3 regions of the Paenibacillus sp. FSL H3-0333 genome follow, and region 3 is predicted to be linked to each of the others. Evidence: riboswitches for the same ligand, from Rfam matches in the RefSeq annotation. Region 3 holds a riboswitch; each other region holds the start of a gene.

Region 1 (4,211 bases), 5.5 Mb from region 3:
GTATGATATCCGTGAAGCGGCTCATTCTGTATGTACTTGAAGCTGGTATGGGCATGGGTGTGAATAAACCCGGGCAAAATGAACAGACCCTCAAGGTCGATCACTGTTGTGGCAGAGTCATGCCCTGTTCTCTCGTTATTCTCACTATGCTGTGTTATGGTGCCGAAACGGCCATTAACAATCTCAATGCTTGCATGATGCAGCGGCTGCTGTCCGGTTCCATCGATTACAGTTCCGTTCATCAGCAAGATGCGCTCATTTCCCATGATAGAAGCGTCCCCTCAGTTAAGGTAGTTGTCTTTCCCCACAAAGTATAGGACATTCCCCCTAGCGGATATAGATAATATTCTTTTTGGGAACGTTCCTTACTTACTGACTATCGTTCCGCTATAGGTATCGTTGAATGAAGATTACTTGTTTGGGCGGCTGCCAAGTGTGGTAAGTAACATAACGTAGAGCCAAGCAGGCACACTGCCTGATGCATAAACACCAGACCTTAAGCCATGCTAACATGATTGATCAACAATACTGTGGACAGCGAAAGGAGAATGGATTATGCCAGACACTAGCAAGCAACCTGTCAAAACTTTACCACCGCAGGTGCAGGATCAGCGCCCCGGAATTGAGAGTGAGATGAACCCGCTTCCGGAGTTTGAGACACCGGCGTACAAGGCAGCAGGCAAGCTGCTGGGAAAGGCTGCGCTCATTACCGGAGGCGACAGCGGGATTGGGCGTGCGGTTGCCGTTCATTTTGCCAAGGAGGGCGCGGATGTGGTGATCTCCTACTTGAACGAGCATGAGGATGCGGAAGAGACCAAGCGCCAGGTGGAGCAGGAGGGCAGAACGTGTATTCTGATCGCCGGGGATATCGGGGACGAATGCTTCTGTCAGAGCTTGATTCGTCAAACCGTTGAAGGACTCGGCAAGCTTGACATTCTAATCAACAATGCGGCGGAGCAGCATCCGCAGGATCATATTGAGGACATTACGGAGGAGCAGCTGGAGCGTACGTTCCGGACGAATATTTTCTCCATGTTCTATCTGACCAAGGCCGCCATGCCTCATCTGAAAAAAGGTGCTACGATCATTAACACCACCTCCATCACGGCGTATCGCGGCAGCCCGCAGCTGCTGGACTATTCGTCCACCAAGGGAGCCATTCTCAGCTTCACCCGGTCGCTGTCGATGAACCTGGCGGATAAGGGTATCCGCGTGAATGCGGTAGCTCCCGGACCGATCTGGACCCCGCTGATCCCGTCAACCTTTGACGCTAAGAAGGTCAGTGAGTTCGGCGGCACCCAGCCGATGAAGCGCCCGGGACAGCCTGAAGAGCTGGCACCGGCGTATGTGTACCTGGCTTCGGACGATTCCTCCTATGTGAGCGGACAGGTGATGCATGTGAATGGCGGCGAGGTTGTGAACGGATGATGGGTGCAGAATAAGATCTGGATGCAGATTCGTGTGCAACATATAAATTCTATTTTAAAAAAGCCTAACCGCTTGCCGGCAGGCTTTTTTTCAGCGCTTGTAACTATTACAATATATTTCCGTCTATTTAGATAATTTGATATGAAAGGGGATTGGGATGCTTAGAAAAAAAGGATTCATTCTATCTGCAGCGGGGATTTTAGTTTTTCTGGTAGTGTTCATTTATTTGACTCCTTTTGCAGGGAGACTTGTGGCAAATACAAGATTGGAAGGAAATGCAAAAAGCATTGAGATTAGAATTACACAGGAATCGCCACCGCTACCCCTTGTTACTTCCGGAAAAACCCAAATTCCGGTTACCCAAGGCAGCTATTGCTGGGGAAAATTAGGATGTGCGGATTATACAGGAGGACAATCCATGGTACAGGGGGTTACTCCCACTGTTATAGCCCCTGAGGGGGGGATTGATGTTGCTTTTACTTATAAACCGGCACCCGGCGGGTTAACCGTTCAGCAATTTGTCGATGATAAAGAAGTGCAAATTCCATTGAAGAACGGCTCTTTTAATGCTCCAAAAGAACATGGCGTTTATTACTACGGCATATCAGCATTCTGGACAACCGAGGATGGTAAATTTTCAGAAGGGAGTTCATCCGTGGTTTTTGTAATTGAAGTAAAATCTACGAAAGAATAGCCCTGACAGAAATAATATGCTAATATACAACAAGCAAGACGAAACAACCGCATAGAACGATCACTAGGGGAGCCGCAAGGCTGAGACGGGCGTAAGTTGTCCGGACCCTTTGAACCTGATCTGGTTTATACCAGCGTAGGGAAGTGGAGAACGAATAATGCAGCGGGGGTATACGGCTAGTACCGGTATTCCTGCTTTTATTCCAGACTGCTTCCTTTACGGGGAGCGGTCTTTTTTGTGTTTGGAGGTAGGGATCAGCGTAGCGCTGAGGAGAGGAAGGTGGACGTGTTGCACGAAATTCATGTCATCTCAGACGGGCGGCTGCCGCCTGAAGCGCTGGCCGACTGGGCCGTGGCGGTACATTCTATAGTGGATTATATCCATCTCCGCGAAAAAGCCATGTCCGCCCGCGAACTGCTGGCGGCGGCGCAGCAGATGCTTCAGGCCGGGGTTCCGCCTTCGAAGCTGGTCATTAATGACCGGATCGATGTTGCCCTGGCCGCCGGGGCAGGCGGTGTACAGTTAGCCTGGCACAGTCTTCCTCCAGCCGCAGTGCGCGGCCTTGCACCGGACCTGCGGATCGGCAGATCGGTACACTCGCGGGAAGAGGCGGCGGAGGCTGGAAGGCAGGGAGCAGACTTCTGCCTCTACGGGCATGTATTTCCGACGGCCTGTAAGCCCGGACAGCAGGCACGCGGACTTGCGCAGCTGGCAGAGGCCGTCCGCTGGAGCCGCATCCCGCTGATTGCGCTTGGAGGGATTACCCCGGACAATGCCGGAGTGGTGCTGGCCCAAGGGGCGGCTGGCATTGCTGTCATGTCGGGGATCTGTGGAGCCCCGGACCCGGTTGCAGCGGCCCGGGCTTACAGGGAAGCGGTCCACAGGGCAGCGGTCCACAGGGCAGCAGAGCTGGCTGAAGCGCTGGATATGGCTCAAACACAGGGCACAGCAGGAGGTGAACAGGAATGAATGTGACCGTTAACGGGAAGAGGCAAAGAATCGAAGAGAGCTGCCGGACACTGGAGGATCTGCTGGCCCGGCCAGAGTGGGCCGGTAAGCTGGTGATTGTCGAGCTGAATGGTGAGCTTGCTGGCAGAGAGGTTTATGGAGAGACACTGCTCAGTGAGGGGGACCGGGTGGAGCTGGTTCATTTTGTAGGCGGAGGCTGAACACGAAGACTTATCCCAGGAGGCGTTAACATGCAAGACCCATTGATGATTGGCGGAGTGACTCTAACCAGCAGACTGTTCATTGGTACCGGAAAATACAGCCGCAACACCCTCATTCCCGAGGTGATTACGCGATCAGGCTCACAGGTCATTACCGTTGCTCTGCGCCGGGTGGACCCGGAGAGCAGTGACAATATTGTCAGCCATATTCCTTCCCATATGACCTTACTGCCTAATACCTCCGGTGCGCGCACCGCAGAGGAAGCAGTACGGATTGCCCGGCTGGCGAGATCGGCGGGGCTGGGGAACTGGGTGAAGATTGAGGTCATCAACGACCAGAAATATCTGCTGCCGGATAATACCGAGACCATCCGGGCGACCGAGATCCTGGCAGCAGAGGGCTTCGTGGTGCTTCCGTACATGAGTCCTGACCTGTCCGCCGCCCTGCGGCTGAAGGCAGCGGGGGCTGCGGCCGTGATGCCGCTGGGAGCGCCGATCGGGTCCAATCGCGGGCTGCAGACCAAGGAGCTGATCCGCATTCTGATCTCCGAGACGGAGCTGCCGGTGATCGTGGATGCCGGAATCGGCAGACCGTCCGAGGCGGCCGAGGCAATGGAGATGGGGGCCGCAGCGGTCCTGCTCAATACAGCGATTGCCACCGCCTCAGATCCGCTGCTGATGGCAGAAGCCTTCCGTGACGCGGTAGCTGCAGGGCGCAAGGCTTATCTCGCTGGACTGGGGCCCGTAGAGGAGACGGCGGCAGCCTCTTCACCGTTGACCGGGTTCTTGGCCTAACAGATGGAATAGGGAGGAGAGAACGGTTATGAGCTTTTATGAGACGATGACCCGGCTGGAGCAGCTTCCTTATGCGGCGCTATGGAGCCGGTATACGGCAGAGGATGTGAAGCGTGCGCTTCGTG
Region 2 (4,211 bases), 320 kb from region 3:
CCGGAGAGCATGTGCGGGTAGGCCCGCTCGAAGCCGCCGAGGCCGATCTTCGCCAGCCAGTGGCGCGCAGCCTCGCGCGCCTCCCGCTGCGGGGCGCCTTGCAGCTCGCCGCCAAGCAGGACGTTATCCAGTGTGCTGCGCCACGGGAACAGTGCGGGCTGCTGCGGCATATAGCTGATCTTGCCGCGCTGCCCGGTCACCGGGATGCCGTTCATGCGGACGGTTCCGGTATCCGGCAGCGTAAGGCCGCCGATAATATGGAACAGCGTGCTTTTGCCGCAGCCGGACGGGCCGACAATGGAGACGAATTCCTGCGGCTCCACGGTCAGGGACACCTGATTCAGCACCTGTGTCTCCCGGCGGCGGTGCTTGAACGACTTGCTGATGCCGCTGACTTCGAGCGCAGGCGGCACACTCCGAGTACCCAGGCGTCCGTCTCCGTCCGCCTTCTCCAGTTCAATCCTCGTAAGCTCAGACACTTCGCGTAACCTCCTTCAGTTGATTATAAGTACTTCCGTGTTGGGATATCCTTCCTTGGGCATTAAGCTTCCTTGCGCGGCTTCCAGCGCACCAGCCATCTCTCCAGCAGGGCAATGAGCGCGAATAATACGAGACTCAGCAGCACGATAATAGCGATGGCCACGAACATCCGGTCCGCACGGTAAGAGGACTTCTGCAGCAGCATATAGTAGCCGATCCCTTTGTCGGCGCCGATCCATTCGGCCACCACTGCGCCCATCACCGCATAAGTGGCGGAGATTTTGAGCCCGGAGAACAGGGAGGGCAGCGAGCCGGGAAGCTCCAGCTTGGTGAAGATCTGCCACTTGCCTGCACCGGCCATCTTCATATAATTCAGCATTACCCGGTCGCTTTGCGTCAGCCCGCCCATGGTCGCAACAGCCACAGGGAAGAAGCAGACGAGGGTGATCAGGATGATTTTGGGCAGCAGGCCGAACCCGAACCAGATAATCAGCAGCGGGGCAAGCGCAATGGAGGGCACATTCTGGCTGAGGATCAGCAGCGGATAGAGCGCTCGCTTGACCCAGGGCAGCAGATGCAGCAGCAAGGCGGTGAGCAGGCCGATGCCTGTGCCGACCGGGAAGCCGATCAGGGTCAGCCGCAGCGTGGCGGCGGTGTGCTCCCAAATCCCGGAGGCGTTGTTCTTCGTCTCACGCGCGATATCCGCGGGGCTGGGCAGCTGGTAAGCCGGGATGTCGAACAGCATGACTGATAGCTGCCATATCCCGACAAAAAAGAGGACCGCCACAAAGGGCGGCCACACTAGCTTCCAGGTGCTTCTCACGGCCGGTATTTCTCCGTCAGCTTATCCATGCTGATGCCGCCCGGATTATGGGCGATCTTGATTTGTGAGATGACACTAGGACTGCCGGAAGCGATCAGCGCCTCATGCATATCACGCACAATATCCAGCAGCTCGGACAGCTCGCCTTCCATCGTGGTCTCCAGTGGATTCACCTGATGCTTCACGCCTGACTTTTGAATGACCTCTATAGCCTTGTCCACGTAAGGGATGGAATCCTCGTTGTTCGGTGTCTTGGGAATTACCTGAATGCTGAGCAGTGTGTTAGCCATGATGAATCCTTCCTCTCCAAGTTAAGTATAAGATTCCCGCCATGCGGGTTCATTATGATTCCGGCAAAAATTCATTCGTAAACGTACTCTCCGCATCCAGCGGCTTATCCAGCAGCTTCAGGCCGTACATCCAGTCGGCGTAATTCTTCCAGATCTCAAGCTTCTGCTCACCCCAGCGCGGGGCGTCGTCCTTGTATTTCGGGCTAAGCCATTTCTGGCTGGCCAGCACCAGCTTGGGGTCCAGATCAGGTACAGCATCGGACAAGACCGTCGCGGCTTCTTCCGGGTGGTCGATGGCGTACTGATAGCCTTTTGACGTAGCCTTAAGGAAGGCCTTCACCACTTCAGGATGCTCGGCGATCTCCTTCTCGCTGGTGGTCAGCACCGGTGTGTAGTAATCAAGCTGCGGCGCATAATCCTTAAGATACAGCATATCCAGCGGCTCCCCGCGCAGCTCGGCTTCCACCCCGGTCCAGGCATAGAAGATCCAGGCGAAGTCAATATCCCGCTTCACGGCTGTGAAAAAGTCCGCTTCGCCGATATTCACCAGCTTCACCTTGGAGACATCCCCGCCTTCGGGGTCCATAATGGCTTTCATGGCAGCCTGCTCCGCAGGGGAGCCCCAGCCTCCGTACGTTTTGCCTTCAAAATCCTTCGGCGTCTTAATATTGCGGTCCTTCGGAGCCGCGAAGCCCGAGGTATTATGCTGAATGATTGCAGCAATCGATACCAGCGGCACATCCTGCAGACGGGCCAGGGTCAGCGCCTCCTGGGCACTGATGCCGAACTGGGCTTCGCCGGAAGTGACCATTGTATCCGACCCGGCAGCGCCAGGCTGTACAATCTGGACGTCAAGACCTTCCTCCGCGTAATAGCCCAGCTCTTTGGCTGCATACAGGCCGGTATGATTCGTGTTCGGCGTCCAGTCCAGGGCAATCTTGACCGGCGTCAGCGTCTTGGCATCCGTGGGTGCGGCTGCGGTTGCATCAGGTGCAGCCGTGCTGTTACCGGCAGCAGGTGCGCTGGCCCCCGCATTGCCGCTGTTGTTCCCGCCGCCACATCCCGCGACCGCGAGAACCAGCATGGAGCTGATCAGCAGCATTCCTGTTTTTTTGACTCCCATTTCTCTTTTTCTCTCCTTCCAGCAACCCCTGGTCTTCAGAGCTTACAGAAACCCTATTCCTGTACATACTTAGAATCAAAAAAGCGTCCCGAAGATCGGGACGCCAGTGACTTGCGTGAGGGGATTCAGCTTCAGTACCGCTCAAGGCACTGTGTTGAATGAAGATTCCTACGCTGGCATTATCCAGATCAGGTGTAAGGGTCAGTATCTTGTGGGATACAATCTCAGCCGGCCAATTCCAGCACCCCTGGTTCTATAAAGTTCACGGGTATTGCTATGTTCTTACGGTGTATTATAGACGGCAGCTTCGACATTGTCCACCCTCCATATCCTAATCCCCCAGTTTGAGCGGCAGAGTCCAGGGACCTTTCAATACAAACACGGGCCTGGACAATTTAATACGCAGCATGTCCGCGTCAGGCTTTGCATTCAGATGAAGAGCCTTCATGAAAGGCGGAGTTCCTTCACTCTCCTTATAGCTAAAGAAATAAGGTTCCTTAGAGCCAGCATAGCTAATAGTGAAATGGGTAAGCGACTTTACCATCGCCGGGTCAAATTTCAAGTCCACGTCTACAGTGACCTGGGTCTCACTGCTTCGCGTGATACGGGTGAAATCTACCGGACAGCCGGCGATCTCAGCAGTAATCTCCAGTGTTCTGCTCTCTCCAACAGTGGGCAGCGGCAGGGTAAGTTCCTGGGAGGCGGCTTTCTGATCGGATACCTGCATGTAGGGAATAACCACCGTATAAGCGTCCTCCCCGGCCTCCTTCTGTTCACGGAACAAGAGCTCGGAAGGGTAGCCTATAGAGAATTTAGAATACTCAATAGGGACATCCGCTCCTGCTGCATCCTTGACAGATGTGCCGCTCCAGAAGCTTAGCGGCTCCAGTCTATAAGAAGACGCAGCGGATGCCGTCCGCATGAGCGCCGAAACCAACTCAACACGGACAAACCTGTCATCCAGACGTACCGGAAAAGCTGAAATCCGCACATCCTGCTGAATATCGCTGACCCCGAGCTGCTGCAGGTCATCGGCGGTCTCCGGCGACCCAAGGACCAGCGGGCCGAGGACCATGCCATTGATATACAAGGTAACCGCTCCTTCAGCCTGTAAAGTGAAATCAGGGGGAAGAAGAGCGCTATAACTTGCATCCCAGTCTCCGGAGAAAGTGCGCGAATTGAACGTGAAGGTGTAGCGGCTTCCTCCGATATCTGCTTGAAATTCATTAATAATGGGAATATTTTGCCCCCGCAGATTAATGGTTGCTCGGTTCTCTTGCACAAGTATAGCATTGACGGTCAGCTCACCCTTGCCTACAGCAGCGGTGAAGGGCTTCTTCAGCACATATAGCGGACTGTTCGGGCTATTCTCCAGCACGGTGTGGAGGCCGGGCAAGAAGCTGAAGACTTGCTTTAGACCTGCCTGGACGCTGGGCGAAGTGACCACCAGTCCTGCTGCAATAAGGAGGGCTGCAGCAACTCTGGTAAATGCCTG
Region 3 (4,211 bases):
CTGAAGGATGAGGAGGTCGCCGGAGATGCCGGGCTGTATCATTACTGTGCGGCCGCGGCAAGCAATAGCGGAAAACATGATGAGGCGCTGCGCTGCTGGAGACAGGCAGCCAAGCTGGACCCTGCTTCCGCTGTCCCGGCGTTCTTCCTGTCCCAGCTCCAGCAGGCCCGGGCAGAAGGACAGCCTATGCCTGCTGTCAGCTATAACTATCAGCTGCCCTTCCAGGAGCAGCTGAAGCAGTGGAAGGGCAATACGGGCAGATTCACTGAAGAAGTGCGGAATAATCCGCTGCTGCGCGCCTCGTTCTTCTGGGCGCTGCGCTACGGCGATTCCGCTACGAAGCTTCAGGTGACCGAGGCTCTCCGCTGGATTGAGGACGAGGAGATGTCCGAGGTACTGCGCGGAGTTCTGGAGCAGGAGCCGCTGCAGGAGGACCGCCTGCAGGAGGCGGTATTGTTCAGCCTTCAGCGGCTGATCGGGGAGAACCTGAATGAAGCCGGCGGCTCGCCCGGCGAAGAGCAGGAGCCTGCGGCTGCTCCCGGACCCAAGGGGATGCTGCCCGGAACCGGCGGCTTATCGCCGTCCACTACCCGTATTTGAAGCAATTGCTGTTGTAAGAACACCTACTTGTAAGGAGGCCAATGTAATGTACAAAACGATTGTAATCGGAACAGGCCCGGCCGGGCTGACTGCCGCGATTTATCTGGCGCGTGCGAACCTGAGCCCGCTGGTCATTGAAGGCTTACAGCCGGGGGGACAACTGACAACGACGACAGAAGTGGAGAACTTTCCAGGCTTCCCTGAAGGGATTCTGGGTCCGGACCTGATGGACAATATGCGCAAGCAGGCGGAACGCTTCGGCGCTGAATTCAAGAATGGCTGGGTGGAGTCGGTGGACTTCTCACAGCGTCCTTTCAAGGTAACAGTGGACGGAATGGGTGTACTGGAAGCGGAGTCGGTTATTATTTCAACCGGGGCCTCTGCAAGATATCTGGGCATTCCGGGCGAGCAGGAGAATGTGGGACGCGGGGTCAGCACCTGTGCGACCTGTGACGGCTTCTTTTTCCGTAATAAAAAGATTGTCGTCGTCGGCGGCGGAGACTCCGCTATGGAGGAAGCCAGCTTCCTGACCCGCTTTGCGTCCAGCGTAACGCTGGTTCACCGCCGTCCCGAGCTGCGGGCCTCGAAGATCATGCAGGACCGGGCGCGTGACAACAGCAAGGTAACCTGGGCCTTGAACCGCACACCGGTTGAAGTAACGGTAGGAGAGACCGGAGTGAAGGGCCTTACGGTGCTTAATAATGAGACAGGTCTGACAGAGCTGGTAGAAGCAGACGGTGTGTTCGTAGCGATTGGACACACACCGAACACAGCCTTCTTAGGCGGCCAGATTAACACCGATGCCAACGGTTATATCGTGGTGAACCCGGGTACCACCGAGACCAACATCCCGGGTGTATTCGCCTGCGGCGATGTACAGGATACACGTTACCGTCAAGCGATATCGGCAGCGGGAACCGGCTGTATGGCCGCTATGGATGCCGAGAAGTTCCTGGAAGGCACGATGGTGCACGACTGGAGCGAATCGCTGGATAAATAACGGGTTTACAAGAATTACCCATACAGGTAAAATGTATTTAATTAGATAAGATACCCACTAGGGGAGCCTGAATAGGCTGAGACGGGAAAATTGAATTTCCGGACCCTTGAACCTGATCTGGATCATACCAGCGTAGGAAAGTGGAGTCGGACCTTTTTTGAATACAGTCTTATTTGACTGTTCCTTTAATAAAGCCGCTCCAGGTGGAGCGGCTTTTTGACTTGCAGGAATCTATAGATTCTTCGGCTCAGTCTGCTGCGTGACATCTTATCTGATTGACTCACAGAGTGAAGAGGAGGAGATTGGAATGTCAGAAATGATGAAGAACGAAGAGGTGGATCTTTCCGGATTCCCCGCAAGCCGTAAAGTGTATGTGGAGGGCTCACGCCCGGATATCCGGGTTCCGATGCGGGAGATCAGCCTCAGCAGAACCGAAGGCGTTGCCGGGGAAGAGGAAAATGCTCCGCTGTGTGTCTATGACACAAGCGGTATGTACACGGATGCCGCGGAGGAGATGGACATTCGGAGGGGACTGCCGCCGCACCGTTCAAGCTGGATCGCGGAGCGTGGCGATTCGGAGGAGTACACCGGAAGAGCCGTCCGGCCGGAGGATAACGGAATCCGCAGAGAAGGGGCTGCCGCAGAAGCTTATCCAGGACTGTGCAGGAATCCCCGGCGGGCCTATGTAGGCGGCAATGTGACTCAGCTGCATTATGCAAGGCAAGGGATCATCACACCGGAAATGGAGTATATTGCGATCCGAGAGAATACCCGGAAAGAGTTCGTAAGGGATGAGGTGGCTGCGGGCCGTGCTATTATTCCGGCCAATATCAATCACCCGGAGAGTGAGCCGATGATTATCGGCCGTAACTTCCTGGTGAAGATCAATGCCAACATCGGAAATTCGGCGGTCACTTCTTCTATTGAAGAGGAGGTGGAGAAGATGCGGTGGGCGACCCGCTGGGGGGCTGATACCATCATGGATCTCTCCACCGGCTCTAAGATCCATACCACCCGGGAATGGATTATCCGCAATTCTCCTGTGCCGGTCGGGACAGTGCCCATATACCAGGCGCTGGAGAAGGTGAACGGTATAGCCGAGGACTTAACCTGGGAGCTTTATCGCGACACGCTGATTGAGCAGGCTGAGCAGGGGGTGGATTACTTCACCATTCATGCCGGGGTGCTGCGGCGCTATATTCCGCTCACTGCCCGGAGAATGACCGGCATCGTATCCCGGGGCGGATCGATTATGGCTGCCTGGTGCCTGGCTCATCAGCAGGAGAACTTCCTGTACACACACTTCGAAGATATATGTGAGATCATGAAGACGTATGATGTGGCCTTCTCACTGGGGGATGGCCTGCGTCCCGGCTCTATCGCCGATGCCAATGATGAAGCTCAGTTCGCCGAGCTGGAGACGCTGGGAGAGCTGACTGCGCTTGCCTGGAAGCACGATGTTCAGGTTATGGTAGAAGGTCCGGGCCATGTGCCAATGCACAAGATCAAGGAGAATATGGACAAGCAGCTTGAGATTTGCCACGAAGCTCCTTTCTATACCCTCGGTCCGCTAACTACGGATATTGCACCCGGCTATGATCACATCACGTCGGCCATCGGGGCAGCGATAATCGGGGGGCTTGGAACGGCAATGCTGTGTTACGTTACACCTAAGGAGCATTTAGGCCTGCCTGACAAGAATGATGTGCGCGAAGGAGTCATTACCTACAAAATCGCTGCACATGCCGCAGACCTCGCCAAGGGACATCCGGGTGCGCAGGACCGGGACAACGCGTTGTCCAAGGCGCGGTTCGAGTTCCGCTGGCGCGACCAGTTTCATCTCTCCCTGGACCCGGAAAGGGCGCAGGCGTATCATGATGAGACCCTGCCTGCGGAGGGGGCAAAGCAGGCGCATTTCTGCTCGATGTGCGGCCCTAAATTCTGCAGCATGCGGATTTCGCATGATATCCGGAATTCCCATAGATGGAGCCAATCACTGTAACTTAGCTGCATGACCTAATCTATATGTAGGTACGTTGTTCATGGCCGAGAGGCCGTGAATACAGCGGAAACGTATTATTCTAAGGCTATCCCCCAAGCTGAATGGCTGGCGGGGATAGTCTTTTTGTAGTTAGTGATTACAATCACAATTCACCCCTGTACCCTATGCTAAGCTGGTGTTGAGAAGAATTCTCATTAGTGAGGTGTGCAAAAGGATGAGCAAAGCGTTGAAGCTGGATGAATCGGTCTTTGAACTGGTAACCAGGCACCTGGAAGTGGTGGAGATCATGGTGGAGCTGGGATTCCGTGATATTGCGAAGCCTGGAATGCTGCAGACTGCAGGAAGATTGATGACCCTGTCCAAAGGAATGAAATTAAAGAAAATAGAGCTGGAAACCGTTCGGCTGGCCTTTCAGCAGCATGGTTTCGAGATTATAGAATAGAAGGAGAGATTGCGATGAGCGAACTGATTAATAACCGCGAGGTCGATATTCCGGAACAGACACGCCGCCAGGCTATGCTGAGAGAGATCATCAAGGAGCTGCATGCGGGCAAAAGCGTGGAGGAGGTTAAGGCGCGATTTGAAGAGGCGGTAGGCGATGTTACGGTG

The links. Region 3 has a riboswitch for thiamine pyrophosphate ahead of thiC (phosphomethylpyrimidine synthase ThiC). Riboswitches for the same ligand answer to the same signal wherever they lie in the genome.
Region 1: another riboswitch for thiamine pyrophosphate. It lies ahead of MHH78_RS26030 (thiamine phosphate synthase); the one in region 3 lies ahead of thiC (phosphomethylpyrimidine synthase ThiC).
Region 2: another riboswitch for thiamine pyrophosphate. It lies ahead of MHH78_RS00330 (ABC transporter substrate-binding protein); the one in region 3 lies ahead of thiC (phosphomethylpyrimidine synthase ThiC).

What each region holds. Positions count from the first base shown of each region.
Region 1 covers NZ_JBBODG010000001.1:5,881,631-5,885,841, reverse strand. Annotated here, with positions in the region: gene MHH78_RS26045 (amidohydrolase family protein) at 1-266, opposite strand, end outside; gene MHH78_RS26040 (SDR family oxidoreductase) at 556-1,428, shown strand; gene MHH78_RS26035 (hypothetical protein) at 1,586-2,122, shown strand; TPP riboswitch at 2,178-2,281, shown strand; gene MHH78_RS26030 (thiamine phosphate synthase) at 2,402-3,091, shown strand; gene thiS (sulfur carrier protein ThiS) at 3,088-3,291, shown strand; gene MHH78_RS26020 (thiazole synthase) at 3,322-4,086, shown strand; gene thiH (2-iminoacetate synthase ThiH) at 4,115-4,211, shown strand, end outside.
Region 2 covers NZ_JBBODG010000001.1:76,685-80,895, reverse strand. Annotated here, with positions in the region: gene MHH78_RS00345 (ABC transporter ATP-binding protein) at 1-461, opposite strand, end outside; gene MHH78_RS00340 (ABC transporter permease) at 542-1,303, opposite strand; gene MHH78_RS00335 (thiamine-binding protein) at 1,300-1,593, opposite strand; gene MHH78_RS00330 (ABC transporter substrate-binding protein) at 1,646-2,716, opposite strand; TPP riboswitch at 2,865-2,975, opposite strand; gene MHH78_RS00325 (hypothetical protein) at 3,048-4,211, opposite strand, start outside.
Region 3 covers NZ_JBBODG010000001.1:399,568-403,778, reverse strand. Annotated here, with positions in the region: gene MHH78_RS01680 (tetratricopeptide repeat protein) at 1-600, shown strand, start outside; gene trxB (thioredoxin-disulfide reductase) at 647-1,600, shown strand; TPP riboswitch at 1,650-1,756, shown strand; gene thiC (phosphomethylpyrimidine synthase ThiC) at 1,908-3,602, shown strand; gene MHH78_RS01665 (DUF1858 domain-containing protein) at 3,817-4,044, shown strand; gene MHH78_RS01660 (DUF438 domain-containing protein) at 4,059-4,211, shown strand, end outside.